Regions from separate parts of the Ruegeria sp. CG4 genome, predicted to be linked through region 3. Evidence: riboswitches for the same ligand, from Rfam matches in the RefSeq annotation. Region 3 holds a riboswitch; each other region holds the start of a gene.
The links. Region 3 has a riboswitch for cobalamin ahead of ACR0J2_RS14740 (hypothetical protein). Riboswitches for the same ligand answer to the same signal wherever they lie in the genome.
Positions count from the first base shown of each region.

Region 1: it holds a riboswitch for cobalamin, as region 3 does, so the genes downstream of both, ACR0J2_RS09115 (DUF1636 family protein) here and ACR0J2_RS14740 (hypothetical protein) in region 3, are expected to answer to the same signal.
Region 2: it holds a riboswitch for cobalamin, as region 3 does, so the genes downstream of both, ACR0J2_RS17435 (DUF4198 domain-containing protein) here and ACR0J2_RS14740 (hypothetical protein) in region 3, are expected to answer to the same signal.
Region 4: it holds a riboswitch for cobalamin, as region 3 does, so the genes downstream of both, ACR0J2_RS18125 (CbtB domain-containing protein) here and ACR0J2_RS14740 (hypothetical protein) in region 3, are expected to answer to the same signal.

Region 1 covers NZ_JBQFRB010000002.1:538,847-545,939, forward strand. The annotation lists gene ACR0J2_RS09100 (cyanophycinase) at 1-161, shown strand, start outside; gene cphA (cyanophycin synthetase) at 177-2,978, shown strand; gene ACR0J2_RS09110 (Mur ligase family protein) at 2,994-4,730, shown strand; cobalamin riboswitch at 4,841-5,043, shown strand; gene ACR0J2_RS09115 (DUF1636 family protein) at 5,145-5,501, shown strand; gene ACR0J2_RS09120 (ABC transporter ATP-binding protein) at 5,498-6,283, shown strand; gene ACR0J2_RS09125 (ABC transporter substrate-binding protein) at 6,302-7,093, shown strand, end outside.
Region 2 covers NZ_JBQFRB010000007.1:130,698-137,790, forward strand. The annotation lists gene ACR0J2_RS17405 (acyl-CoA dehydrogenase family protein) at 1-129, opposite strand, end outside; gene ACR0J2_RS17410 (AraC family transcriptional regulator) at 242-1,270, shown strand; gene ACR0J2_RS17415 (energy-coupling factor ABC transporter ATP-binding protein) at 1,316-1,972, opposite strand; gene cbiQ (cobalt ECF transporter T component CbiQ) at 1,969-2,751, opposite strand; gene ACR0J2_RS17425 (cobalt ABC transporter permease) at 2,751-3,332, opposite strand; gene cbiM (cobalt transporter CbiM) at 3,329-3,940, opposite strand; gene ACR0J2_RS17435 (DUF4198 domain-containing protein) at 3,947-4,732, opposite strand; cobalamin riboswitch at 4,862-5,061, opposite strand; gene ACR0J2_RS17440 (LacI family DNA-binding transcriptional regulator) at 5,420-6,445, shown strand; gene ACR0J2_RS17445 (winged helix-turn-helix domain-containing protein) at 6,450-7,093, shown strand, end outside.
Region 3 covers NZ_JBQFRB010000005.1:170,379-177,471, forward strand. The annotation lists gene ACR0J2_RS14730 (DNA polymerase III subunit gamma/tau) at 1-1,679, opposite strand, end outside; gene ACR0J2_RS14735 (phosphatase domain-containing protein) at 1,850-2,353, shown strand; gene ACR0J2_RS14740 (hypothetical protein) at 2,355-2,762, opposite strand; cobalamin riboswitch at 2,850-3,070, opposite strand; gene ACR0J2_RS14745 (alpha/beta hydrolase family protein) at 3,236-4,144, shown strand; RNA gene ffs (signal recognition particle sRNA small type) at 4,144-4,242, opposite strand; gene ACR0J2_RS14755 (bifunctional 2',3'-cyclic-nucleotide 2'-phosphodiesterase/3'-nucleotidase) at 4,282-6,162, opposite strand; gene nudC (NAD(+) diphosphatase) at 6,340-7,093, shown strand, end outside.
Region 4 covers NZ_JBQFRB010000008.1:6,977-14,069, reverse strand. The annotation lists gene ACR0J2_RS18145 (hypothetical protein) at 1-206, opposite strand, end outside; gene ACR0J2_RS18140 (MerR family transcriptional regulator) at 244-663, shown strand; gene ACR0J2_RS18135 (transglutaminase-like cysteine peptidase) at 1,012-1,635, shown strand; gene ACR0J2_RS18130 (DUF1636 family protein) at 2,769-3,104, shown strand; cobalamin riboswitch at 3,286-3,501, shown strand; gene ACR0J2_RS18125 (CbtB domain-containing protein) at 3,536-3,706, shown strand; gene ACR0J2_RS18120 (CbtA family protein) at 3,711-4,409, shown strand; gene ACR0J2_RS18115 (hypothetical protein) at 4,476-4,979, shown strand; gene ACR0J2_RS18110 (transglutaminase-like cysteine peptidase) at 5,183-5,791, shown strand; gene ACR0J2_RS18105 (hypothetical protein) at 6,455-7,000, shown strand.

The DNA of each region.
Region 1 (7,093 bases), on a different contig from region 3:
CACTGAGCCTTTTGGGTCTTCGGCTTGACGTTCTGGGCGAAGGGTGCCGTTATGACCTGATGGCTCGCCAGGCTTTTCCGCCAGATGAGCATATGGCGTTCTGCACCTTGCCCGATTTGTCCGGCGATGAGGACGCTTCCGGGGGGGAAATGAACAATTAACAAACGAGGAGCCTTATGAAAATAATCTCTACCAATGTCTTCGTCGGTCCCAACGTCTGGGCAAGTTTTCCGGTTATTCGACACGTCATTGATCTGGGATTGTTGGAAGATTGGCCCTCGGCCCGAATAGGCCCCGAATTCATCGACGCATTGGTCGCGGCCCTCCCTGGCCTTGCCGAGCATGGCTGTTCCTACCGCGAGCCCGGCGGCTTTATCCGCCGTCTGCGCGAGGATGAAGGCACCTGGCTGGGTCACGTGCTGGAACATTGCGCCATCGAGGTTCAGAACGTGGCCGGCACGGATGTGACATTTGGCCGGACGCGGGGCACGGGCGAACCCGGCCAGTACAATATGGTCTACGAATACCGCCAGCGCGACGTGGGACTTGATGCCGGGAAACTGGCGATGCGCCTGCTGATGCACCTGCTGCCGCAAAACCTCAAGGAAGCCCTGGACTATGATTTCGATCCCGATTTCGATTGGGACGACGAGATGCGCAGCTTTGTTCTGCGTGCCCAACGCAAGGAATTCGGTCCCTCGACCGGGTCGTTGGTCAAGGCCGCCGAAGAACGTGACATTCCATGGATCCGCCTGAACGAAGGATCGCTGGTTCAGTTCGGGCATGGCAAGTATCAGCGCCGTATTCAGGCGACCATCACGTCCGAGACCAAACATATCTCGGTCGAGATTTCCTGCGACAAGGAAGATACCCACAATCTGCTGAACGATCTGGGCCTGCCGGTGCCACAACAGCGCATGGTCTATTCGGCCCGCGAAGCCGCAAAAGCAGCTGGCCGGATCGGATTTCCGGTGGTGGTCAAACCGCTGAATGCCAATCACGGCCGCGGAGTATCGATCAATCTGAACTCGGAATCCGAGGTCGAGGCCGGTTTTGCCGAGGCCAAGGAACACTCGCGAAGCCGCGCCATTCTGGTTGAAAGCTTCATTACAGGATTTGATCACCGGATGCTGGTGGTCAACAACAAGCTGGTCGCCGTCGCCAAACGGGTCCCAGGTCATGTGATGGGGGATGGCAAGCATACGATTGCTGAACTGGTCGCCATCGTGAACCAGGATCCGCGCCGGGGCATCGGGCACGAAAAAGTGCTGACAATGCTGGAGATCGACAATCAAGCCAAGCGCCTGATGGAAAACGCCGGTGTGACCGAAGAAACCGTTTTGCCGGAGGGCGAGGTTTTCTATTTGCGCTCTACCGCGAACCTGTCCACAGGCGGCACGGCCATCGACCTGACCGATGTGGTTCATCCCGACAACCGCGACATGGCTGAACGCGCCATCATGGCGGTTGGGCTGGATGTGGGCGGTGTCGATTTTCTGATCGACGACATCACCAAGTCCTACAAGGATATCGGCGGCGCGATTGTCGAGGTGAACGCAGCCCCCGGATTCCGGATGCACGTAGCTCCGTCCGAAGGCCAACCGCGCGATGTTGCCGGTCGGGTGATCGACATGCTGTTCCCGGTCGGGGACAAGACACGCATCCCCATTGCGGCAATCACGGGAACCAACGGGAAAACCACAACATCGCGGATGTTGAACCATATCATGAAAACCAGCGGCAAGACCGTTGGCATGACCTCGACCGACGGGGTCTATGTGGATGGCAAGCTGAGCGTCAAGGGCGACATGACCGGGCCCAAGTCGGCCCAGATCGTGCTGCGCGATCCGATGGTCGATTTCGCCGTGATGGAGACCGCGCGTGGCGGGCTGGTGCGTTCGGGCCTGGGCTATCAACGCTCGAACGTTGCCGCCTGTCTGAACGTATCGGCCGACCATCTGGGGCTGGGTGGCATCAACACGGTCGAAGAGCTTGCCGTGGTCAAACGCGTCGTGGTGGAAAGCGCCACGGATACGGCCGTTCTGAATGCCGACGACATCAACTGCCTGAAGATGGCGGATTATGCCGGGGCAAGTCAGATCTTCTATGTCACGACCAATCCCGGCCACAGTCTTGTGAAAGAACATATCAAGGAAGGCGGCAAGGCCATCGTGCTGGAAAAAGGCATGAACGGTGACATGCTGACCATCTACGACAACGGTCTGCATATCCCCGTGCTCTGGTCGCACCTGATCCCGGCGACACTGGAAGGCAAGGCGATATTCAACGTGCAGAACGCCATGTTTGCAGCCGCCATGGCCTATAGTTTTGGCGTTGATCTGGACAATATCCGCCACGGGCTGCGGACCTTTGACACCAGCTATTTCCAGGCACCGGGGCGGATGAACGTTTATGACGAACATCCGTTCAAGGTAATCCTGGATTATGGCCACAACCCCGCCGCCCTGAAGGCAATGGCGGCGCTGGCCGATCAGCTGGAGATCAAGGGCCGCAGGCTGTGCGTCGTATCGATGCCCGGTGACCGTCGTGACGAGGACGTCGAGGATGCGGGCGCGGCGCTGGCCGGTCATTTTGACCACTTCATCTGCAAGGCTGACGACCGCCGTCGCGGACGCGGGCATGACGAGATCCCTCAGATGCTGCGGCAGGCGTTGATTGCAGGCGGCACGCCGGATGAGGCGATCACAATCATCCCTGATGAGGTCGAAGCGGTGACGGCGGGTCTTGAAATGGCGGCTCCCGGCGATCTGCTGGTGATATTCGGCGACGACACCACCCGCTGCTGGAAACAGATCATCTACTTCAATTCGGATGGCGACGCACCTGAAGCTGAAGCAATCGGCAAGCCTGCCCCTGTTGAGACCTCTTTCGAGGACATGTTCGACAGCGATCAGGCCCTGATCCGAGACGAGCGCGGCGTGCGTCTGGCCCGCGAAATCAGCGAAGACGCGGATTGAGCCGAGGGCACCGGAATGGACAGAATTGAAGAGCTTGAGACCGCGCTGACCATCCCCAGCGCGACCAGTGGCGCGTTTCGGGTAGACGATGCGCGCCGGCTGACCGGGCCCGGGTTGCTCTGGGATCACCCGGGCGCAATCATGGACGTCTTTTTTGACCAAGAGCAGTCTTCGCGTGTCATTGAGCTGTGGCAGCATCATGCACGTCGCGTGCTGGATGCGCTCGGCTGGCACCAAGAAAAGCTGACATATCGGGTATTCACCGGCGGCGTGAACCTTGCGATTTCAGCGCCGATGGATCAGCTATATTCAGCGATCTTTGCGGTCCAGACCGCATGGCATTTCTGTGCCGCGGCGCTGGTCGGGGAAACACCCGGCGATTTCGACAAGATGATCGCCAACGTCCGCGACGTCATGGCCAAAGAGGCAAATCCGGCCCTGATCGCCCTGATCCAGGCGGCCTCGGCGCGGGGCGTCGATATCCTGTGTGACGACGACGAGATTTCGATCGGCCACGGGGTCGGAAGCCAGACCTGGGCCTGGAACGCTCTGCCTGCGCCTGATGAAGTCGAGTGGGACGCCTTGCACAACATCCCCGTCGCCTTCATCACCGGAACCAATGGCAAGACCACAACGACCCGGCTGCTTGAGGCGATCGCCCGGGCGGCGGGCAAGGTTGCCGGGCTGACCTCGACAGAGTTTGTCCGCGTCGGCGACGACATCCTCGACCGTGGTGATTATTCCGGCCCCGGCGGAGCGCGCATGCTGCTGCGCGACCGGCGGCTTGAAGTCGCCTGTCTGGAGGTTGCCCGTGGTGGAATCCTGCGCCGGGGTCTTCCAACCCATGCCGCCTCGGCTGCGGCTGTCACAAATGTCGCCAATGATCATCTGGGTCAGTACGGCGTCAACACGGTTCCGGAGTTGGCGCAGGCCAAGTTCGCCGTGCATCGCACCCTTAAGAAAGATGGCGTTCTGGCCCTGAACGCGGATGACCCCTTTGTCCGGGATGAGGCGCTGAACACGTCCTGCAGGATCTGGTGGTTCTCGCTGGACCAGAAAAACGCACTGATCCAACAATCCCGCGAGCAAGGACATTGTTGTGCCTTCCTGCGGGACGAGATGATCGTGTTCTTCGATGGCTTCTCGGAACAACCGGTGATTTCGGTTCACGATGTACCGCTCGCTATGGGCGGGGCCGCCAGGTACAATATTCTCAATGCAATGACTGCGCTGTGTCTGGCCCGCGCACTGGATATCCCGATGCAGGCCATTCGCGCTGGATTGTCCGGTTTCAAGCCAGACGCCAAGGACAATCCGGGCCGGTGCAACGAGTTTTCACATAACGGCGCCCGCGTCTTTGTCGATTTTGCGCATAACCCACATTCGGTCGCAGCAGTGTGCGAGGCTTTGTCCGGACTTCCGGCAAAGCGCCGCTTCATACTGCTAAGCCATGCCGGGGACCGGTCAAATCAGGACATCATCGATGTCACGCAAACGGCCTTGCGGTTCCAGCCGGATGTGGTCGTCGCTGCCGAGCTTGAGGGCTATCTGCGGGGACGCAACCTTGGTGAGATTCCAAAGCTGATTAAGCAGGCGGCAATGGACAAGGGTCTTAGGGATGAGCAGATCCTGAGCGCGCCTTCCCCGACCGAGGCGAGCAGGACAATACTGGATCAGATCGAACCGGGCGATCTTGCCCTGTTGCTGGTCCTGTCCGAGCGCGAGCAAGTCTTAAAATTGCTGGAAAACTGAACCCCTACGCTGAATCCGAGGACCTCGGGCGGTGAAACTCGAGCACCGCCCTGCCCAGCCCATCCGATTGTCCTGCCAATAATTCTGTATTGACGCATGCCCGGGTCTGAGGCACTTAGCTAGAAGATGGTTCCCGAAGGAAGACCCGAGGGATGAAAAGGGAATACGGTGCGGCCCTGAAGGCCAAGTCCGTAACTGCCCCCGCAACTGTAAGCGGTGAGCGACGCCAAACACCCACTGGCCGAATGGGCCGGGAAGGAAGGCCAAGCAAGGACCCGCGAGTCAGGAGACCTGCCATCAGTGTTCAACCAACCCGGGGCGGGGCGCCCTGGAAGGAGGCTTAGATGGCACGTCAGTCACGTGTTTACATGATCAGCACCTTCTGTCCGCGCTTGGCAACAAGTGGAGCGGACCATGTCAGACGCCACTGATCATATTCTCCTGATCTGTTCGGCATGCAACGGTGATTTGTCTGCGGACAAAATACGCTCTTCGTTGTCAGATGCGCTGCCGTCCGGGTTTGCCATTCGCACGGTCGATTGCATGGCCGGGTGTGCGCAGCCGACAACTGTTGGGTTTCAGGCCACCGGCAAAGCCCAATACCTGTTCGGCGACATCCGGACCCCGCATGACATCGCGGCCTTGGCCGAATTCGCATTGCAATATCAGAACAGTGCCGATGGATGGACCTGCGCGTCCGACAGGCCGAGCGCGCTTTTTGACAAAACCCTTTCCCGTTTGCCCCGAATGATTTTGGAGGAGCCTTCATGACGACCTCTGCATTTCTTGCCGTGCGTGACGTCGAATACTATGCGCTGAATGGTGATGTTCTGCTGCAAGCGGCGTCTTTTGAACTGGAAGAAGGCGCAATCCTTGCAATTGCCGGGCCGAACGGGGCCGGGAAGACGACGCTTCTGAACCTGTTGTGCGGCACAGCCGAACTGGCGCTGGGCGACGTTTTGATCAATGGGCGCACCCTGAAACACATGCCCGCCAACCAGCGCGCCCGAATGATCGCTGTTGTCAGCCAGCACGAGCTGCCGGATAGCAGATTGTCTTTGCGGGAATATGTGGCCTTGGGGCAAATCCCGATCCGGGCTGACCGGTCGAAAGAGGGCCACGCCGCCGAACTGGACAGGGTTTTGAACCTGACAGGTCTGAGTGATCTGGCGGAAAAACGAATGGGCGTACTTTCCGGGGGCGAACGTCAACGCGCGCATATCGCGCGCGCTCTGGCACAGAACCCTTCGCTTTTGTTTCTGGACGAACCGACAAACCATCTGGATCCCGACGCCAAGGGGCGGATGCTGTCGCTGGTTGCCGAGTTGGGCATCACGGTGGTCATGATCGTCCACGACCTCGTCATGATCCCTGAGTTTGCCACCCATGTGGCCATGATGAAATCCGCGCGGCTCACGGGCTTTGGTCCCGTGGCCGATGTGCTGACCTCGGACCAGGTCCGGGAAACCTTTGGCGTCGACTACCTGTACTTTCACCATGAGGGCCGCGTGATTCCGGCGCTGGATATCCGAAAAACCTCGGTCTCAAACTAACCCTAGGAGCATCTTTGAATGAAACAGATCTGGTCGGTGGTCCTGGCCACAGCCCTGGCAGGCGGTGCGTCGGCACAAGAAATTGCCGTCGACAATTGCGGCAAGCCGCTGGTTTTTGAAACTGCACCCGAGCGGATTGTCGTGCACGATATGAACATGACCGATATGGCCTTTGCGCTGGGTCTGCAGGACAAGATCGTCGGGCTGACCGGCATCACCGGATGGTACAAGACCAGCCCGGAATTCGATACGCTGCGCGGCGACATTCCCGAGCTTGCGCCCAAATACCCAACGGTCGAGAACCTTGTGGCCGTCGAACCCGATATGTTCTTCGCGGGCTGGTATTACGGGATGAAGCCGGGCGGAGACGTGACTCCTGACACGCTGGAACCCTTTGGCATCAAGACCTTGATCCTGTCCGAAAGCTGCGTGCATCTGGACAAGGACCGCCCCGAAGCCAGCATGAACCTGCTGTTTGATGACGTTCTGCGCCTGGGCCAGGTCATGCAGGTCGAAGACAAGGCGAAGGAACTGGTTGATGGTTGGAAAGAAGAACTGACCGAGATCGAAACCCGGACCGCCGATCTGCCCAAACCGCGCGTTTTCCTTCTAGATGGTCCCGCTGATGCGCCCTTCACCGCGGGCAAGTTTGCCATTCCCGATGCGATGATTTCCGCAGCGGGCGGTGAAAACGTGACCCATGACATGGATACAAGCTGGGGCCGCACCTCGTGGGAAACGGTGGCGGCCGCCAACCCCGAATTTCTGGTGCTGCTGGATTACCAGACCGGCAACGGCGCCGAGGATACC
Region 2 (7,093 bases), on a different contig from region 3:
TCCCTCGAGAGCGGCACCAATATCCGTCAGGTCGTATTCCGAATACACTTCCACCCGGGACACCTTTTCCCAGTGGGACAAGTGTTCGATGCAAAACATCAAATCCTGTACGGGCGGCTGATAGGACATGCCAGGCTCCCCTGCGGCGACTATGGTTTCGCGTCATCTACCCGCCCAATGGTTTGCCGATAAGCTCATTTCTTGACAAAATGGTATCCGATTACGCCAACCTGAGGTTCAGATGACCAGCCATGACCCGATATCTCTGACGACTGTATCGGCGGGATTTGTCCAGGATTGGCTGGATGCGCTAAAGTCCCGTTGCACTCCGGCTGAGATGACATCGCTGTTAGAGCGTTCGGGCTTGCAGGCCAACCCGATGGCACCTTCTCAACGCGTCACACTGAATGAAATCGCCCGGCTTTATCAGCTTGCCGCGCCCGAAACCGGGGACGAAATGATGGGCCTCTGGAGCCGTCCGATCCGGCCCCGCGCCCTGCAGCATCTGGTGACTGTACAACGCGAAGCGAGCAGCCTGACCTCGGCACTTTATCGTTTCTCGACATTTTGGAACCTGCTTCTGGATGACTTCCACCTGGACTTGCACAGCAAATCCGACGCGGTGGAACTGGCGTTGGTCCCATATTCGGACGACACCCGCCCGCAGCGTTTCGGCCACATGCTGATCCTGAAACTGGCGCATGGGCTTTTGTCCTGGCTTGGCGGAACGGAAACACCGGTAAAAGCCGTTCGCTTTGCCTTTGCCCGCCCGGAATTTGCCGCCGACTACGCCGTCGTCTTCCCATGCGCGGTCGAGTTTGACGCTCGGCAGACGAGTATCCTTTTCGACCCGCGCCAGTTCACCCGCCCGGTAACCCGCAGTTCGGCTGAGGCGTCCGTGTTCCTTGAACGCGCGCCGCTGGACTGGATCTTTACCGGTTCGCGCGCACATACAAACAGCCTTCGCGTCCGCGCGTTTCTCTACGGCGCAACATGGCAAACCTGCCAGCTTCCCGATGCAGCGCGTTCCCTGAAGATGACGCCGCGGACCTTGAACAGGCGTTTGAAAGAAGAAGGAACTTCATTTCAGGACATCAAGGATGCACTGCGCCGCGACATTGCCATCCGCGCGCTTCAGCAAAGTACGCTCAGTATTGAACAGATCGCCTTTGACACCGGGTTTTCGGCTCCGGCGAATTTTCACCGCGCCTTTCGAAAGTGGACCAGCCGGACCCCCGGGTCATACCGCGTGCACGCGCAGGCTCCCTGACGACGGCACTTCGTCGCGGACATTCGCATACCTCGTGCGAACAGATCATTCACTTGGGCTGATAATCCGCCCGTTTCGCAGTTCCAGCGTGTCTGGTGCCAGTGCTTCCCGAAACGATGGTGCGTGGCTGACCAGCAGAATTGCCTGCGGCAGGCCACATAGAATCTCTAGAAGTCGCGCTTCATTTTTGGCGTCAAGCGCATTGGTGGGCTCATCCAAAAGCAGCGCCTCCGGCTCCATCGCCAAAACGGTTGCAAGGGTCACAAGCCGCTTCTCTCCACCAGAGAGCTTGTGCGTAATGCGATCACGCAGGTTTAACAGATCCAGATCGGAAAGCACTCTGTCGACGATGGCCAGCGCCTCGGACTTGCTGCGCCCGAGGTTGAGAGGACCAAATGCGATGTCTTCCGCCACAGTCGGACAAAACAGCTGATCATCAGGATCCTGAAAAACCAGCCCGACCTGACGGCGGACTTCGTGAAAATCCGCCTCGACGCGCCTTTCCTTTCCCAGGACGGTCACGCGCCCGGCGCTTGGTGTTTGCAGGCCAAGGGCAATACGAAACAGGGTAGACTTTCCCGCGCCATTCGGGCCCGCAATCGAGAGGCGCTGCCCCGGTTCAAGCTGCAGCGAAGCGCCGTCCAGCACTGGTGGCTGGCCAGGGTACGCAAAACAAATGTCTTCAAGCTTGAGGATTGTCATAGATAATCCAGGAACAACAGGCCAAGGCAAACGGTGCACAGCATCGCGGCGAACATGTGATCGCGTCGGGTCATGTTAAAGTCCTGCAGCAACAAAAGACGCCCGGAAAACCCCCGGCATTTCATCGCCGCCAGAATCCGCTCTGACCGTTCGATCGCGCGCACCAGCATCATGCCGACCAGATACCCGAAGCTTCGGTAGGTGTGCCAGTTTGTGCCGGGGCGAAATCCGCGGATCTTCATCGCGCCGCGCAGGCGCAGGTATTCTTCCCGCAACACCTCGATGTAGCGGATGGTGAACATCAAAAGGTGCACAAGCGCCTCGGGGCAGCGCAGCTTGTGCAAAGCGTGTCCAAGCGTCACAGGTTCCATCGTTCCGACCAGAACCATCAGCGCAAGGATGACCGCGTTGGCCGTCAGTGCAATCTCGACAGCTTTCCAAAGGCCCTGCCAACTGGCCGGAAAGCCAAAAACCGTGAACATCGCGTCACCGGGCATTGAGAATGGCAGCAACACCAGCATGAAGATGATGAAGCTGTCCATCATGGCCATACGCTTGAGGGTCCGGCCGACTGGCAAGCGTGACATCACCAGTAACCCAAGCGAGACGAACAAAGCGCCGATCAGCGCCGGAATGCTGTTGAGGGCAACCGTGACGATGGCAAAGATGCAGGCCAAAACGATGCGCATACGGGGATCGTAGTCTCCGATCATCCCGAAATGGGCGGCTTTGCCTGCCTCGGCCAGTGTTTTGGCCTGTGGTTCCAGCGCATGTGCCATCAGGTGGCCATCTTTTTTCGCGCGGCCAGGTAAAAGCCGATGCCGAACAGACCAATGATATAGCCAATACCACCCAAGATGTTCTGCAGATCATTGTGCTCGCGGTAGGCGGCGATCTCGCGCCGCAGTGGGCGGGTTTCGTCGCGCACCGCTTTGGCGATGGCGGCGCGTTCCTCATCCGAGAGCGAGGCCACAGTCACCGCTGCCGCGCCATCCGCAGATGCGACCGGCGTGGCTGTTTCAGAAAGCTCGGCTTCGACCCCCATGATTTCGGCCACTTCGTCGGCCGGCATGGCAACTTCGGCGACGTGCCCTGCACCCAGATCTGCCTTGAATGTATGAGTCACCGCTCTGGTCGGGCTGTAGAGAAAGAAACCGTCCGTATCGGTTACTGTGCGTCCCAGTTCAGAGCCGTCGGGGCCATAGACGATGACCTCCTGGTCTGCGGCCATATCGCCATTGGAAAACCCCAGCTCGCCTTCGATTGCGTCGCCTGCCGGAAAAACGCCTGCAATAACCTTATGCGCAAGAGCCGGGAGCGGGGCGAGAGCAAGCGTACAAACAAGGATCAACTGTTTCATGTGGACGCAACCTTTACAAAAAGTTCCGGTTTGACCTTGCGGGCCAGAAGAACGGCAAAACCTGTCAGCACGGCCTCGATAGCCATGACGGGAATGTGGGCGAAAAAGACAAGCTTGGCAGCGGGCAGGAACTCATCGCCGGACAGCGCCAGCGAGACCGCGACAAAAGCCGTCGTGGCGGCGATCGAAAACGCGCCGCCGATGCCGCCCCAGATCGCCCCCTGAACAGGTGAGCCACGTGCGATCAGACGACCAAAGATCATCCAGGTCAACACCGCCGGAAGGGCGATATTCACCGTGTTGATCCCCAGCACGGTCAATCCGCCAAAACCGAAGAACACGGCTTGCAGCAGCAAGCCGACAAAAAGGGCCGGAAAGGCGGCCCAGCCGAGCAGAAGCCCGGCCAGACCGTTCAGAATCAAATGCACAGACGACGGGCCAATCGGCACATGGATCAGCGAGGCGACAAAAAAGCTGGCCGACAACACGCCCGCCGTGGGAATGCGATCCAGATCCAGCGATTTCAGGCCCAATGCGATCCCGCCAGCCGCGGCGACCGCACCGCCGATCACGACAGGGTTTGAAAGGGCTCCGTCGACGATGTGCATTCAGGCTTACTCCAGATCCCAGGCGCGGATCCAGATGACCGCATCCTGGCTCAGCTCTTTGCCTTCATGCTTGGTTTCCGGACCCACGCCCAAAGCGGCGAAGCCCCAGTACCCGGCTTTTGGCACACCAAAAGTGAAATATCCGTTGTCATCCGAAATCGCGACCAACGCGCCGCCCGGCAATGGGGACACGGTGGCGTCCTTCGCGCCGGTGCCGGTCATGTCCGGTGCTGCGGCGATGTACTCGATTTCGATTTCTGCGCCGGCGACGGGCTGTCCCTCGCTCAACACGCGACCGGTAAAGGTTGACCCGGCGATGATGTTGTAAGGCTTGTTCAGCGGCAGAATCTCGGTGGCCAGCCCCTGCGGCTGATCCCAGTCGGTCGGCAGTTCGTTTCGGTTGAGGTAAGCCTTGGTGATCTGCTGGATATAGATATCCTCTGATTCTTCGTAGTAAGGCGCAGGAACTGTAACCACCACATAGTCACCCGAGCGTTTCACCGGCACTGAACCCAGGAACGCTTTGGCGATGTTGTCCGGTCCTTCAAAAGTGGTTTCTTCCAGCGTATCCATCAGATCGGTTTTTTCACCGTTGTGGATTACAAAGAATTCTTCCGGTCTTTCCAGGGTCATCACGTGACCAGCTTCAAACGGGTGCCAGAAAACCAGTTTGACCGGAACGTCACCGGGGCGTTCGATCATCGTGTCGTCGGTATATTCCAGCAGGAAATGGGCCTGCGCCAATGCAGGCATCGCCAAAGCAGCCGTTGCAGCCACCAGCAGTTTTTTCACAAATCGAGTCCTTCTCACGTCGCGCCTTCCCCGGCACAATTCTGCTTTGACGATGGGGAACGCGAAGCCATCTGCCTTGTCGGGCAAACAGATCCGGCGCACACCCCGTCGCCGATGATGAACGCCCCTTCCAAGGGCGCATGTTCGGCAGGTCTCCTGACTTGCGGGTCAAAGCGCTAAACTAACCTTCCCGGGATATCCCAGTGGCATTATCAGCCGCGCTCGCCGCCTACAGTTGCGGGGGCAGTTGCAGAGTTGGCGAAATGTGCCGCACTGCATTCCCTATTGCTTCCGAGGATGTCCCCGGAACCGAACATGGCGCGTTCATGCCAGAATATGTAAGACACGGTCAACAATTGATTGCGGCGTTGCATGGGCCATTTGCGAAATCAGAAATTGCATGTTCGCGCTTGCTACGCGGTTTGGTATGCGCCACCGCGAGTGTGTGTATTTTCCTAGATATCTTTCCGCGTTCAATAGTCGTCGGTTCAGTTCGCGGACTTGAGATTTTTAGGCCTGAAACTGCGGGCGTTGACTCGCGTGTAAAATTGAACTCGCCGCAAATATGTAGGGTCGCTCCGATGCACAAAAGGTCCGACCGGCCCAGCGCTCGATGCAGAAGCAGAGTTGTTGTATTTGCCGCCGTGTTCACGCTACCATCGGACAAAACAACAGTGCAGGTGCCTCGTGACCACAGAAACAAAACGCCCGCTTACCCTTCGCGATGTCTCGGAAGCGTCGGGGGTATCCGAAATGACGGTCAGCAGGGTCCTGCGCAATCGGGGTGATGTATCGGATGCGACCCGAACACGGGTTCTGGCCGCCGCGAAAGAGCTGGGATACGTGCCCAACAAAATTGCGGGTGCGCTGGCATCCAGCCGGGTTAATCTGGTCGCTGTCATCATCCCGTCACTGTCCAACATGGTCTTCCCCGAGGTCCTGACCGGCATCAATCAGGTGCTGGAAGACACCGAATTGCAGCCAGTGGTCGGCGTAACCGATTATTTGCCGGAAAAAGAGGAAAAAGTCCTTTACGAGATGCTCTCGTGGCGGCCTTCGGGCGTGATCATCGCGGGTCTGGAACACACGGAAGCGGCCCGGGCGATGCTGGATTCCGCGGGCATTCCGGTGGTCGAAATCATGGATACCGACGGCAAACCCGTGGATGCGATGGTCGGCATTTCGCACCGCCGTGCCGGCCGCGAAATGGCGCAGGCCATTCTGAAGGCCGGATACCAGCATATCGGCTTCATGGGGACCAAGATGCCTTTGGACCACCGCGCGCGCAAACGTTTCGAAGGCTTTACCGAAGTTCTGGGCAAACACGGGATCGAGATCGAGGATCGCGAGTTCTATTCCGGCGGCTCAGCACTGGCCAAGGGGCGCGAGATGACGCAGGCGATGCTGGAACGGTCGCCGGAACTGGATTTTCTGTATTATTCCAATGATATGATCGGCGCTGGCGGACTGTTGTACCTGCTGGATCAGGGGATAGACATCCCTGGTCAAATCGGGCTGGCGGGGTTCAACAATGTCGAATTGCTGCAAGGTCTGCCCCGCAAACTGGCAACCATGGATGCCTGCCGGCTGGAAATCGGCCGTCAGGCCGCGGGGATCATCGCGGCACAGCTGGCCGACCCGGAAGCCGAGATTGAAACCCGCGTGACCCTGACGCCAAAAATCAGCTACGGCGACACACTGAAGCGGCGTTAGAGTCTTGGCACTGCCGAAACTGGACAACCGGACAGCGCGTGCGGTGTTCATGGATCGTCACTTGCTGTCCGAGACCCCGTCGGGCAGCGCAAAGGGCGCGGATCTTCTGGACCTGATCCGACGGCTTGGTTTTGTTCAGCTGGACAGTATCAACACCGTGGCCCGCGCCCATGACATGATCCTGTTTTCGCGCAGGCCCACCTATCGCAGCACACATCTGAAGCGCCTGTATGAACGGGACAGGGCGCTGTTCGAACATTGGACACATGACGCCGCCGTCATTCCGATGGAGTTTTACCGGCATTGGCACCTGCGCTTTCAGCGCGACGCCGATTTGTTGAAGGCCCGCTGGAAGAATTGGCGGCGGGATGGGTTTGAACAACAGTTCGCGTCGGTCCTGCTGCACATCCGCGATCACGGTCCGGTATCCTCGTCCGACGTGGGAAAGGACGAAAAGAAAGGATCGGGCGGCTGGTGGGACTGGCATCCGTCAAAAACCGCGCTGGAGTTCTTGTGGCGCTCGGGCGCGCTGACCGTCATTGGCCGGGACGGCTTTCAGAAACGCTACGACCTGACCGAACGGGTGATAGAAACTCATCTGTGCCCCGGTCATGCACCATGCGATGCCGAAGGAACGGTGGACTGGCT
Region 3 (7,093 bases):
GTTTCGATCCGTTTGATGCGCGCCTTGGGAAACTGCATGAGTACCGCCTGAACCAGCGGGTGCTGCTCGGCCTGTGACCTTAGCGCGAGGTCGGCCGCATCGCGGATCTCGGCGATCGTGGCGGCTTCGCCATCTGCCACGATGGATACGGCCCACCGATTGCCTGTCCAGCGCTGCAGCGCCGTACCCAGCCGTTGGGCAAGGTCTGTCGGGGCATGATCGGTCGGTGTAAATTCGATCCGGCCCGGTGAGTAGGACATCAGCCGCACACCGTTTTCGACCTCGACCAGCAGCTTTACGTCCCGGTTTGTCCGGATCAGTTCGACCACATGTTCGAAGGTCGGATAGCGCGCCAGAGCAGTTTGGACGTCCTGTGCCAGGGCCGCAGTCGGCGCGCCGGCGGGACCGTGTGGAGCGGAAACGTAGGAAGACCTTGCCGATGCCTGAGGTTGTACCGGGGCGTGCGAGGGTACGGCCATGCCTCCACCGGGGCCTCCGTTCGGCGTGGGTGGAGGTGCGTCCTGCAAACGTTTGATCAGTTCTTCCGGGCTTGGCAGGTCGGCCACATGGGTCAACCGAATGACGGCCATTTCCGCTGCCATCATGGCGTTTGGTGCGGCTGAGACCTCTTCGAGCGCTTTCAGCAGCATTTGCCACATGCGGGTCAGGACACGCATCGGCAGGGCTTCGGCCATTTGCTGTCCGCGTGCGCGTTCGTCGGGCGAAACGGTCGGGTCCTCGGCGGCGTCTGGCGTGATTTTGACCACGGACACCCAATGGGTGATTTCGGCCAGATCGCGCAGCACGGCAAGCGGGTCGGCGCCCTCGGCGTACTGAGCGCTTAGCTCTGTCAGCGCCCCCGCCGCGTCGCCCCGCAGGATCATGTCCATCAGGTCCAGGACGCGGCCCCGGTCCGCCAGACCCAACATCGCCCGGACCTGATCGGCACTGGTTTCACCGGCCCCGTGCGAGATCGCCTGATCCAGCAGCGAAGTTGCATCACGCGCCGAACCTTCGGCCGCTCGGGTGATCAGCGCCAGCGCGTCTTCTGCGATCTGGGCGCCCTCGGCGGCGGCGATCTTGTTTAGAAGACCGATCATGTCCTCGGGTTCGATCCTGCGCAGGTCGAAGCGTTGGCAGCGCGACAGGACCGTAACCGGAACCTTGCGGATTTCGGTAGTCGCGAAGATGAATTTCACATGCTCGGGCGGTTCCTCAAGCGTCTTGAGCAGCGCGTTGAACGCGCTGGTCGAGAGCATGTGAACCTCGTCGATGATATAGATCTTGTAGCGTGCGCTGGCGGCACGATAGCGGACGCTGTCTATGATCTCGCGGATGTCGTTCACGCCGGTGCGGCTGGCGGCGTCCATCTCCATCACGTCGACATGGCGGCCTTCCATGATCGCCACGCAATGTTCGCATTGGCCGCAGGGTTCGGTCGTCGGTTTGCCGTCGCCATCGGGGCCGATGCAGTTCATGCCCTTGGCGATGATCCGCGCCGTCGTCGTTTTGCCGGTGCCGCGGATGCCGGTCATGATGAAGGCCTGCGCGATCCGGTCTGCCTCGAACGCGTTTTTCAGGGTGCGCACCATGGCATCCTGACCAACCAGGTCGGCAAAGGTTTCCGGGCGGTATTTGCGGGCAAGAACCTGATAAGCGGGGCTTGGCGTGTCGGTCATTTCTGCTCTGTCGGATTCGTATCAGAAGTGCAGCGTAGAGTGCGCCGCCGCCTGCGTCCACAGCCGGTTCGCGAAATTCATTTGGGAATGCTTCGGGATGCGCGTAAAAATGAAGGCGAAAGCATTTTTGACCGGATTCTTGTGCGTAACGATTAAGGAGGGCGCGTTGCATGTCTCAGATGATTATTCATGCGCTGCAGGTCGGAGGAGGTACTCTGGCCCTGACATCAATGCCGGGGCGTGGGGGTAAATATGTCCAGGACCTGAATGCGATTTCCGACTGGAAGCCCGGTCTTGTCATTTCAATGACGACCGAAGTCGAGATGCTGCAGGACGGCGCGCGTGACTTCGGAACCGACATTCAGGCGCGCGCCTGCCGCTGGGTCCATCTGCCGGTCGAAGATTTCGGTGCACCCCCCGACGCCGTGACCGCGCGCTGGCCCGATGTAAGCGCGGCCGTCCGCCATGCCCTGTCAGGGGGCGGGCGCATTCTGGTGCATTGCCGGGGCGGCTGTGGCCGGTCCGGAATGGTGGTGTTGCGCCTGATGGTCGAATGCGGCGAGCAACCGGGTGCAGCCCTGAAACGGTTGAGGGCGGTGCGGCCCTGTGCGGTTGAAACAGATGCACAACTGGCATGGGCCACGCAATTGATTCCGGCCAGCGCGGACCCGTAGCTTAGGCCGACAAATGTCCGGCCTGGGCCGCCACTTGGCGACCTGCCAGGGCCGAAGCTTCAAGCATGGCGCAGGGCGGGTCCGACAGAATTGCGGACGGCAGCGCACGGAACTCTGCGCAGAACATCATGTCTGCATAATCCTCCAACCTGTCGCCCGGAGTTTCCTCATTCGTTCCGCAAAACACCCGGATTTTGTCTGGCCGCGCGTGGAATCGGGCCATGCACCCTTCGGGGCAATGGGCAAGCTCGCTGCTGCCTTCAATGGCGAATTGCGGGGTTGCGGCCGGGCCGGCGCTTGCCACGGCGCGCGTCAGAGCCCGCGCCATTTGCGCCAGTGCCGGACAGGGTTTGCCGGTGCGCTGGCACACAGTGGCAGAAAATTCGTGTGTCCTTGTCTTCCAGTTCATAATGCGCCCTCCGCGCGCGGCGCGGGGCAAGGATCAGGTGTGACGGGGCTATGCCATCAGGACCTGCCCGGACACCCCGCCCGAGTTTCGGTTTCAGTATCGATGGCAGGTCTCCTGACTTGCGGGTCATCGCTTTGCCGACCTTCCCAGCCTTTCGGCCAGTGGTGTTTCGGCATTGCTCACCGCTTACAGTTGCGGGGGCAGTCTCGGCCTTGGTTCCTTCCGGCAATGCCAGACAGAACCGCACCGTGTTCCCTTTTCATCCCGGCCCCTTAAAGGGCGCGGAAACCATCTCCTCATCGCTAGCGGTTGCCGGGTCCCCGAGTCAAGCGCATTGCGCGGGCCGAGGCATTTGGTCCGATGCGTGGTCGGGAAAGCGGACGTTTGGTCATGTTTGCACCGGGTTGACTTGAGCGGGCGACTGGCCTGACAGATAGGTGAACTGAACTGTTCAGTTGAGAGCGGAGCATGATATGTTGGACATACAGGAACAGGTCTTGACCGAAGACATACGATTTCCCTCCGGGACGGCTATGCTGTCGGGTCGCCTGTACCTGCCTGTTGCAGCGCCTGATATCGTAGTTGTTCTGAACAGCGCGACCGGCGTTCCCCAGGACTATTATCAGCATTTTGCCCGGTGGCTGGCGGAAGAGCAGGGCATTGCCTGTCTGACCTATGATTACCGCGATTTCGGAAAATCGTTATCGGGGCGTCTGAAGGATTCGCGTGTCACCATGTCCGATTGGGCGCTGATCGATATTCCCGCGGCCCGGGCCGAGATGCGACGGCGATTCCCAAGTGCGCGGCAGTGGACCATTGGTCATTCGCTGGGGGGTATGCTTGAGCCATTGCAATCGGATGTGGATCAGATCGACCGGATGATTTGTGTGTGTTCAGGCCTGGTTACGTTGTCGGATCATCCCTGGCCCTACAGGGGGCTGGCCGGAATCTTCTGGTACGGGCATGCGCCTTTTGCAGTTCATATGCTGGGGTATCTGCCCGGCAAGGCCATTGGGTTTGGTTCGGACCTGCCGTCAAAGGTCTACTGGCAATGGCGAAAATGGTGCACCTCGCCGAACAGCTATCTGCCTGAAATTGGCCAAAGCCTGCCCGCAGCGACCTGGCCGCGGGCCGGTGGTCCGGTCGACCTTTTTGCGATTTCGGACGACCAGATGGTGCCTGATAATGCGGTATGGAGGCTGGCCGAGCTATACGGCCCGGACGCCAACCGTCATGTGCTTGAACCAAAGGATTTCGGGCTGAAATCCATTGGCCACATTGGTGTTTTTGCGCGCAAAAACAAAGCGGTCTGGCCGAGGTTGATCGAGTCTACGGAGCAGCAATTCCGTTCCGACCGGAAAGATGTGACGATTGCGGGATGAAGTGAGAGGTTGGACATCGACCCAAGCGGGGCTCGTTGTGGCTGCTTCCTTCCGGACCTGACCAGGTTGGCGAGGCGCTCGCCCGCGCCAACCTCTCAATCGTCGATATAGGGAAGTTGCGCCAGGAAGACAACCCGTCAGAGTGACAGTCTGATCCGCAGAAAGCCTTCCGGGTCATGCCCCAGCACATGCGGATCGTATGCGTCCAGTTCGGAAAGATGCGCCCGTGCTCCCGGCCCGGTTTTCAGAATCGAAGCGTGGCCGGGAAGCCGGACAAGGCTGAAGGGGAAGGGCGCAGATTCAAGCGGGTCGCCCGGTAATCCCCCCGAAAGATAGTCGCGCAGGACGTCCCTGATGGGTAAGGTCGGCATATTGATCTGCCGGGCCTGATGCGCAACAGGGAAGTGTCCGCCGCCGCTGGCCCGGTAACTGTTCAGGGCCACAACGAATTTCTGGGTGGGTTCAATAGGGATTCCATCACAGCAAATCTCGCGAACACGGTTTGCGGCGGGATCGACCAGCATTCCGTAAGAATCAAAACGCGCCGGCTGGGAAAGATCGATCCGATAGGTCAGGCCGAACAGCACATCGAAGTTATGCCCGGCCCGTGTTTCATCGGTCAGAGTGCGGACAGCTCCTTCATCCACCTGATTGAAAATGCCCGCCGACATTTCAAGCCAGTCACGGACCATATCGCCGGTGACAAGCACGGCGCGCAGTTCATTCGGGAAAGAATGAAGATCCGAAACATTGCGTAACCGAACCTTTCCGGGCGGTACATCCGTGTAGGAACGCGGTCCCGCGCGGCCTCCGAACTTGCAGGGCGAAACAGCGGACAACAGTGGAAGCCCCCGTAGGTCTTCGTCCAGATGGAGGTTCAATGCCGCTGCCTGGGCGCTGGCGACCAGCGCGAGGCCCCGATCTGGTGCGCAAAAGCTGAAATAGCTGTGCAGGCTTTGACCGGTGTGGCCCACGGGTCTTGAGGCCAGCGCACGGGTTTCTTCGTGGCCGTAACTGAACAGATGCCGCATTCCGGGGTCTTCGGATACCGCTCCGTTCCCGTGCCGGGAGAGAACAGGCGGCAGCTTAACCTGCTGCCCGACAACCTTCCATCGCCCGGCAGATGTTTTCTGCACATGCAGGTCAATGATGCCAAGATGCGTCCCTGCGACGCCAGGCATGACAACCGGTTTGCTATGTACATGCCCCCGGGTTGCGTCCGTATGATCCAGCCCTTCGTGATCCTTGCCGGGAAGTGTGAGATGCGTATGGCCTGCAACAATGGCGTCGATCCCGTCGATCGCGGCCAGCGGTATGACGGCGTTCTCCAATCCGCGCGCGGGTTCCGAAGGTCCAAGGCCCGAATGCGCCAGCGCGACAATCACATCGCTGCCGTCCGTGCGCAGGGCCTCGACCGTCTTTTGCGCGGCCTCCAGAATATCTTCGAACACCACCACATCCTGAACCCGGTGCGCATTCCATTGCGCCGTTTGCGGCGGCAGGATCGACAAAAGACCCAGACGAAACGGGGTTTCGACGCCGTCAACCAGAAGAGAGCGTTCTAGTATTGCGCGGTCATTCCATTTGGCCCCGGCGGTCAATTGCCGGGCATTGCTGCAAATCACCGGGCACGGTGCGCCGTCCAGAATACGATTCAGCGTCTGCAGGCCAAAGTCGAAATCATGGTTGCCCAGTCCGATTGCGTCATAGCCAAGTTCCCGGAAGGCCTGCATCAACACGTGGTTGTCATCAGTCTGCTCTGCCGCCCAATCGCCAAACGGCGTTCCCTGAAGGGCATCTCCGTTGTCGAACAGGAATACCAGTGCTCCGTCTTTCTGCGCTTCTTCTCTGGCAGCGCGGATCAGACTGGCCGTTCGGGTGAAGCCCCGCGCCGGATCCGGTTCATCGGCGTGATAGTCGAACCCTGTCAGATTCATGTGCAGATCGGTCGTGGCCAAAATCCGAATGCGACCGGCTGAAATATGTTGGCTCTGAGATGAAACAGTGGTCGGGTGCAATTTTCTACTTTGGGCAATTCAATCTAAGCCATGTTCACTAAAAGAATGAGTAAGTGCAAATAACTTGGCGCCGGTGGGACCATTCAGCGGCATTGCCACGTCCCAGTGTTCATGAATTGGCATTGCAACAACTCGGCAGTCGTGGCAGCCCTGTGCGCAACACACTGAGGATATTAAATGAAAAACGCGGAGACAGTGACATTTGGCGGCTCGGGCCTGGATCGCGCAGCGCATCTCCGGGGAGATTCGGACAGGCTGGAACAGATGAAAACTGATCCACGCGCCGAATGCCTGCTGGTCTGGCGTGGCAAGATATTGGTGCAGGGCGAAGATCTGGACCGGCTTGGATTGGTTGCGACGGCACATAGCCTGGTGCGCGAAGGTCCCGGAGGGGTTGTGGAAGCCCCGGTATTTCTGGGCCTTCGTGAAGACGATGCACCGATTTTTGCGGCGGATATATCGGACTGGTCGGCGGATGGGCAGGATTTGTCGGATATCGGTGCTTTTGTAGACCGGTCCGAGCAGCAGCATCCGGACCTGCCGGACGGGTACGTGTTTGCCGAATTGCGCCGGATCATGACGCGGCTGAGCGCCCGCGATGCCGAGCTTGCAGCAGCGGCCAAGGCCGTGATCGGCTGGCATGAAACGCACCGGTTCTGTGCGCGTTGCGGGGCTGCCAGTGAAATTGCACAGGCGGGGTGGCAGCGCAGCTGCCCCACTTGTGGCGGGCAGCATTTTCCGCGCACCGACCCTGTGGTGATCATGCTGATTACCCATGGAAACTCGGTCCTGATGGGCCGGTCTCCGGGTTGGCCCGAAGGCATGTACTCGCTGCTTGCGGGATTTGTCGAACCGGGTGAAACGCTGGAAGCCGCCGTGCGGCGCGAAGTAATGGAAGAGGCAGGCGTGCCGGTTGGTGCCGTTCACTATC
Region 4 (7,093 bases), on a different contig from region 3:
AAGCCAAGTAAAATCAAGGCCATCGGCAAGATGCAGCAGGTCGCAACGCCAAATGCGGTAAACGATCTAAGAAAACTCGCCCCTACAAATTTGCTCATAGTCAGCTTTCTCCGACTTTGACGATCTTGGGCGGAAGCCGGTTCGGCTTCCTCGATTTTTGCTTCGTGCGGTTTGCGAAATTCGACATCATGACCGACAATATGCATCCTGTAGTGGCTACAGGTTCAAGGGAAAGGTCATCACATGATTGCGATTGGCGAAGTGGCGAGATTGACCGGCCTGTCGATCGAGACGATCCGCTACTACGAACGGGAAGGCATAGTCGAGAAAGCCGGTCGAACCGCCTCGGGGCGCCGCGCTTACACGGAACGGGAAATATCCGAGCTCAGATTCATCAAACGCTGCCGCGATCTTGGCTTTACTATTCAGGATGCATGTGCACTTCGCGAATTGTCCAAAGCGCCGGAGCAAGCCTGTCGTGACGCCGAAGGCGTCGCAACAAGACACCTCGACAACGTTAGGTCAAAAATCGCCGCTCTCCAACGGCTGGAGCAAGCATTGGTAGAACTTGTGCAGACCTGTGCTGAAGGAGAAGCAGCATGCCCCCTGCTAACGGCGTTGCTCAACGAGCCTGTCGTCAAAGATGTCATTAGCGGCCATTAATTGCAGCGCCCGGAAAAACCGAAACTGCCTATCCCAGTTTGTGGAGGAGCGGCTTCATTGTCCCAGTATTTCGTAACCTTAAACGATGACGGCCGATCTCTGTTGTATATTTGTTGAATGAGAGAATTGCGATCAGCTTACCCTCTAAGTCGCTCTGTTAGCTATGCCGGACTGGTGATGGCGTGGATGCTCTGATGCTGTCAACTAAGGAAGAAATACCAAAGAATCTGCAAATTTTTGCCGCTTTACCCCTAGAGGCTAAGAAGTTGTTGCAATGCCTCAAAGCACATGAAGGCTTGGAATGAAATACATTGGCCCGGGAAGTTTGGATACCTCAGAGGAACGAGCATGGAGAAGGCAGATATGACAAATCCCACTTTAGTTCAGGGAATGTTATCGAAAAACCTGCTGGGTTATCTCCCAATGATCTGTTTTATATGCAGCTTTTTTGTGTCTGCCGCTACATCGCAAGCCTCTGAGCTTCCCTTGATCAAACTAGATAGAGAAATGCGAGCGCCGTCGGGTGCCAAATCACTATGCAAAGACTACTCGTGGGCGTGCGCGAGCGCTCGTAGTTCTGGTCTGTCCGTGGCACAAGAAAATCAGATCGTTAAAACGATCAACACGCGCGTCAATCGGAGAATCCGTGCCGTTTCGGATCAAAGCCAATATGGGACAAAGGAATACTGGACACTGCCGACGCAAGGGTCAGGAGATTGCGAAGACTTCGCTTTGCAAAAGAAGTTTGAACTTGTGCAGAATGGTTTGGATCCTACGAAGCTACTAATTGCGACTGTCTTGGACACCAATCGCAATGGCCATGCTGTTCTAGTCTATCGCTCGAGTGAAGGCGATTTGGTTCTGGACAATGTTACCAACAGGATCAAAACGTGGAAGGAAACGAGGTATCTTTTCCTAAGAATACAGGACCCACTACACCCTGACCGTTGGGTGCAGGTTTCTAGCGGCTAAACCGTTGGGTAAACATTGGTTGCCTCTCGCAATTGATGTCACGACCTGCATTGTTCTGGGCGCATATTTGAGTTTCGTTGCTCCGTCCGACTCGTCCATCTGCTTGTGTTTGCACCATTGCGTGTGAACGAATTCGATCCGCGCGCCAGATATCTCCGAGGTGTTGTATTGGCCCACCGCTGGGATTCCGCAAGCCATACACGTAGACAATGGGCGCGTTTCCGCAGCGAAACCTTCCATTTGACCTGCTCAGATTGGGGTATCTCCGTCAAGTAAAGGCCACTGGGTCGAGCGCATTACGGCGACGATATCGAACGCCTGATTAGGACGACCATGGAGGCCGTTCATCTACTTTAGGGAAGAACGCAATCATCCCCCAAGGATAAGGGGAAATGCGACGGCTCCGGCACTGCGTCGATGACATTGGAGGAGTTCGAAGACTGGCTGCACCCGGAGATATGCCGTTATCACAACACCCGTCACAGCGGGTTGCGGCGAGCACCGATGGCAGCTTGGGCGATCCTCAGTTCTGGTGACGCAGACAGAAAAGTTTTTGATGCCTAGGCGTTTCGCATCAGCGAACTTTCTTTTGAATGTCGTCAGTTGGCGCGACGCATTCAGTCCCATGATCGGTCGTGGTAACGATCAAGCACGAACCCCGCTATATGTCCCGGATCTGGACTGTAAATGACGATAGAACGAACCTAGTTACGCGCTACAAGAACCTGTCGCGTCCCAGAATTCACCTTGGGAGGCGCGGTGCGCGCGGACCTGAAAATAGGCGTGTAATGGCGAGCCGATCCCGGAGGCAATGCTGTTTCAGATTATTGAAGAACAAAGATGTTTCGCGTGAGCTGTTCCACTTCATCGCCTACCACCTGCTTCAGCTCAATCTCACATAGAAACTTGGAAATCTCTTCGTCTGATGGTTGCTTCTTCGCTCTGCCAAATCCCCGTCTCGCACTCGGTGTATTTGCATAGTTTTAGAGGGCTAGGGCTAATGTGTGCTTGTTGCTCGAGTATAGACTCTTTTCCAGATTTAGAGTCAAAACAGGTATTGAAACCGAGCTAACAACCGACCAGCAAATATGAAATCTCAGATGGAAGTTCTCGATCAAGGATCAGCCTGACGCATGTGCCTGCCTACCCTCACGCTTTGCAGAACCTGCCGCGACGCGGATTCCACCCTTTATAATCAGCTAGCCGCAACGCTGGAGGCATCGGGGGTGCAAGCCGAGTTGCAGCAAGTAGATTGCATGTCCGGTTGTCGCCGACCACAGACGTTGGCGGTGCGACAAAGCGGCAAGACCGCCTATCTGTTCGGAGAGATTACTGCAGTCGATCTTCCGGACATAATGATTTTCATGCGGATGTATGAGGACAGTACTGACGGCGACTTCGCTGACGCCAGGAAGCTAGGTAAGCTACGTTTCAAGGCGATTGCACGTATACCGGCACAAAAAAGATAGCCCACATGCAACTTGCCGGCCAAAACTCCGGTGTGGAGTTTTCAGCTTACAGTTTGTGTTTTTCGACTTAGCCTTCTGCACTTAGCGGCTAAAATCTAAACCAATCCTGCCATTACTTAAGATTAACCGCTGCAGAATGCTATGATGTCGCTTTCGTACTTGACGGAACGCAGCACTATGGAAGAATAAAGGCTTCTACGGTGTCCAAAGGTGCTTACGCACTGGGACTGAAACGGGAATGAGGACGGTGCATTAAACTACTGCACTGAAGCCTTGACCGCCCCCGCGACTGTGAGCGGCGAGCGGCCTTCCAATACCACTGGCGTAATGGCGCCGGGAAGGGGGAAGTCTGCTGTGACCTGCGAGTCAGGAGACCGGCCGTAGAATGGACACAACTTATGCCGTCGGGTGTGACGGTGAGGAGGATTAAAATGACGACAAAAACGATCAAGGCATCCGCCGCTGGCGCATCCTTTCTGCCTGCAGTATTCGCCGTGGTTCTGGGTCTGGGGATCATTACCGTGACTGGCCATGTTCAGGCTTCTGGCCTGCATGACGCGGCTCATGATGTGCGCCACGCAACTGGCTTCCCCTGCCACTAAGACAATGTTCAGTCGTATTCTGACCAGCGGCTTGTTCGCTGGTGCTGCAGCGGGGCTGATTGCCGCCCTTCTGCAGTTGTATTTCGTGCAGCCCGTGCTACTTCACGCCGAGCTCTATGAAGGCGGCGACCTGGTACATTTTGGCGCTGATCCGGTAACTGCGCATCCCGACCTGCCCGGCATGTTCGCCGAGCCGATGCGCGATGGTCTCAGCATTATCTTCACCACGCTTACGTACACTGGTTATGCGCTAGTCCTGGCGGCTTTGATGTCGGTAGCCGAACGTCAGGGGCATGAAATCAACGGCCGCACCGGCCTGCTTTGGGGTCTTGCGGGCTTTGTCGCCTTCCACTTTGCTCCTGGCTTGTCGCTGGCTCCAGAAGTTCCCGGAGTGGCGGCAGCAGATGTCGGAGAGCGTCAGATCTGGTGGACGGTCACCGTTGCCGCAGCCGGCGTGGCCATGTGGCTGATTGCCTTTGGAGGTAACCTGGTAAGCTACCTGATTGCGGCCGTGCTGCTAATGGTACCGCATATTATCGGGGCCCCTGAGCCCGACAGTTTCTCTGGGCCGGTTCCGACCGAGATCGGGGCGCTTTTTGCTGCCCGGGCCTTCGGCATCGGCATGGCCGCCTGGGCACTCTTGGGCAGTTTCACCGGCTACTTCTGGCAGACAGAAGGCAAGCGCGCAGGCGCTGCAGTCTGATCGCGCTCCTCCATTGCTACCCCGCTGGTTACACCGGCGGGGGCTTTCTTTATTGAGGATGACAAGATGTCCCGTTCTCTCGCTCTCTTTGCCATCGGACTTGTCTTTGGCGGCGGTGCTGGCTTTGTGATTGCCGCCAGCAGCGGTAGCACCTTTGAGAGCCATGATCATACTGACCCGGCCCAACATGGCGGCAACATGGAGATGGCAGCGCACGACCACTCCGCGGCCACTAATCTACCTGCCGACAGCGACGCCCCCAGTGTGGCGATCCAGATGATTAAGGATCCTATGGCGGGCTGGAATCTGCGTGTGACACCGCAGAACTTTCGCTTTGCTCCGGAAAATGCTTCCTCGGCTGACGTTCCAGGCGAAGGTCACGCGCATGTTTATATCAACGGCGAAAAGCTGGGCCGCCTTTATGCCAATTGGTTACACCTTCCGTCGCTCCCCGATGGCAATGTTGAGGTAAAAGTTTCTCTCAATGGCAACAGCCACAGCCCTCTGATGGTTGAGGGTGTGCCCGTAGAGGCCAAAGTGACCGTCCAGCCTGACGGCGATGACTCCTGAGTGACATTCCTGGCTGAGAAGACAACTACGTGGGTTCAGCAGGTCAAAGCGGCAAGTACAGCGTGCGTGCGGGTTTTTGCCGCTCTGTATCCAAGAACAGACAAGCTGTTGCAAAGCACCGCAGAACATGAAGGCTTGCGATAGAGTACTCTTGGTCCGGCAGTTGCGGATGCACTGGAAAACTGAGCATGGGGAAGGCAGATATGACAAAACCCACTTTAGCTCAGGAACGGTTTTCGGAAAAGATACCGGTTTATCTATCGATAGCCGGTTTCATATGCAGTTACTTTGTCTCTACCGCTACATTGCAAGCCTCTGAGCTTCCCTTCATCGATCTTGATAGAAAGATTGAAGCGCCGTCGGGGGCCAAATCACTATGCAATGATTACTCTTGGGCGTGCGCGAAAACTCGTAGTTCTGGACTGTCCGAGGCGCAGGAAAAGCAGATCGTTAAAACGATCAACATGCGCGTCAATCGGAGGATTCGCGCCGTTTCGGATCAAAGCCAATATGGTACAAAGGAGTACTGGACCCTGCCGACACATGGATCAGGAGATTGCGAAGACTTCGCTTTGCAAAAGAAGTTTGAACTTGTGCAGAACGGTTTGGATCCTACGAAGCTACTAATTGCAACTGTCTTGGACACCAATCGCAGTGGCCATGCTGTTCTAGTCTATCGCTCGAGTGAAGGCGATTTGGTTCTGGACAATGTTACCAACAGGATCAAAACGTGGAAGGAAACAAAGTATCTATTCCTTCGAATACAGGACCCGATTCACCCTGACCGTTGGGTGCAGATTGCTAACGGCTAAAAGTAAATGTGGCGCGCCACAATAAGCACTGGCCCTTTAACTTCTGGTTCTTTGCGGCGTTCAGTTGAGGTCTCCGCTTTTTCTTTCGATCAGACTTTCACCGTGTAAGTAACCGGCCTGCGGCGGCAACACTGGAAAGCGCGATTTTGGCGCCGTTCACGATGCCCGGTTCGATATGCACTTTCTTTCTCCCAAAGCCTCACCCGGCGCCTAACGGTAGATCTCCTGACTCGCGACTGAACGCTCACGGAAATGGGTCATTTACGGAATTGGCACCATTGAGCTCACCGCGCCGATTCCCCGTCTTATTCCTTTGGCTTGCATCGCCGGAAATCGAAAACATGTAAGCCCAATTGGCCCGAAGCTGCGTATTTGAGCGTCAGGTGGAACAAGAGAATAAGATGTGTAACTTTGGTCATTCGCGGCACCACGCATGAGCTTACGCAGAGCGGACAAAGCTTACATTGAAGCATTGTCCGCGTAATCGCTCTAGATCTCCTATGCTCTGTCTGGCGGAAATCTGAAGTTCGAGAACATCGGTCTTTGGTGTAGCTGGCTGACAAACATCTTTTTAAATTCGAAGTGGTGTGGCAACGTTTCGCCATCCTGAAGAACTGCATGCTAGTGTACAGACTTCCACCATGAATCTCATAAGGAGAAGACATGCTAACGAAAATTCTAACGTCTGCATTTTTCTTTATTTTGCCCGCACTCAGTTTTGCTCAAACAGCTGAGCGCAGCGTTACCATCGAAGCCGACGCGACAGTTAAGTCAGTTGATCCGGACACTCGGCTCATCGTGCTGCAAAACTCAGAGACAGGTGAAGAAGAGACCATTCTTGCAGGACCGGAAGTCAAAAACTTCGATCAAATTGAAGAGGGTGACACAGTCAAAGCGATGTACACACTGGGGATGGCTGCAAGCATTGCTTTCCCTGGCGAGGTTGACAGTTTGGTTGAATTGGAAGGCCAGGCTGCAGAGGGATCAACACCGGGCATGGCTGCCGGAACAATGGTCACCTTGATTCTGACTTTTGTGTCCTTCGACAACGCGAGCTCAATCGCCACTGTGACGGACAGCAGTGGTACAGAACAAATGATCGAGGTTGAAACAGACGTTGGTCGCGAGTTTGTCGAGCAGCTTAGCCCGGGAGACAAAGTAGCTCTGAGCTTCACGGAAGGTCTCGCCGTGGGAATTGTCGAAGAATAGGCGTCCGCAGCGAAACCTCACTAGGTGAACTATTGTTTCCTCTTTCACCACCGATAAAAAGCTCGTTCCATCGCTTCCCGCATCCCAAGCCAC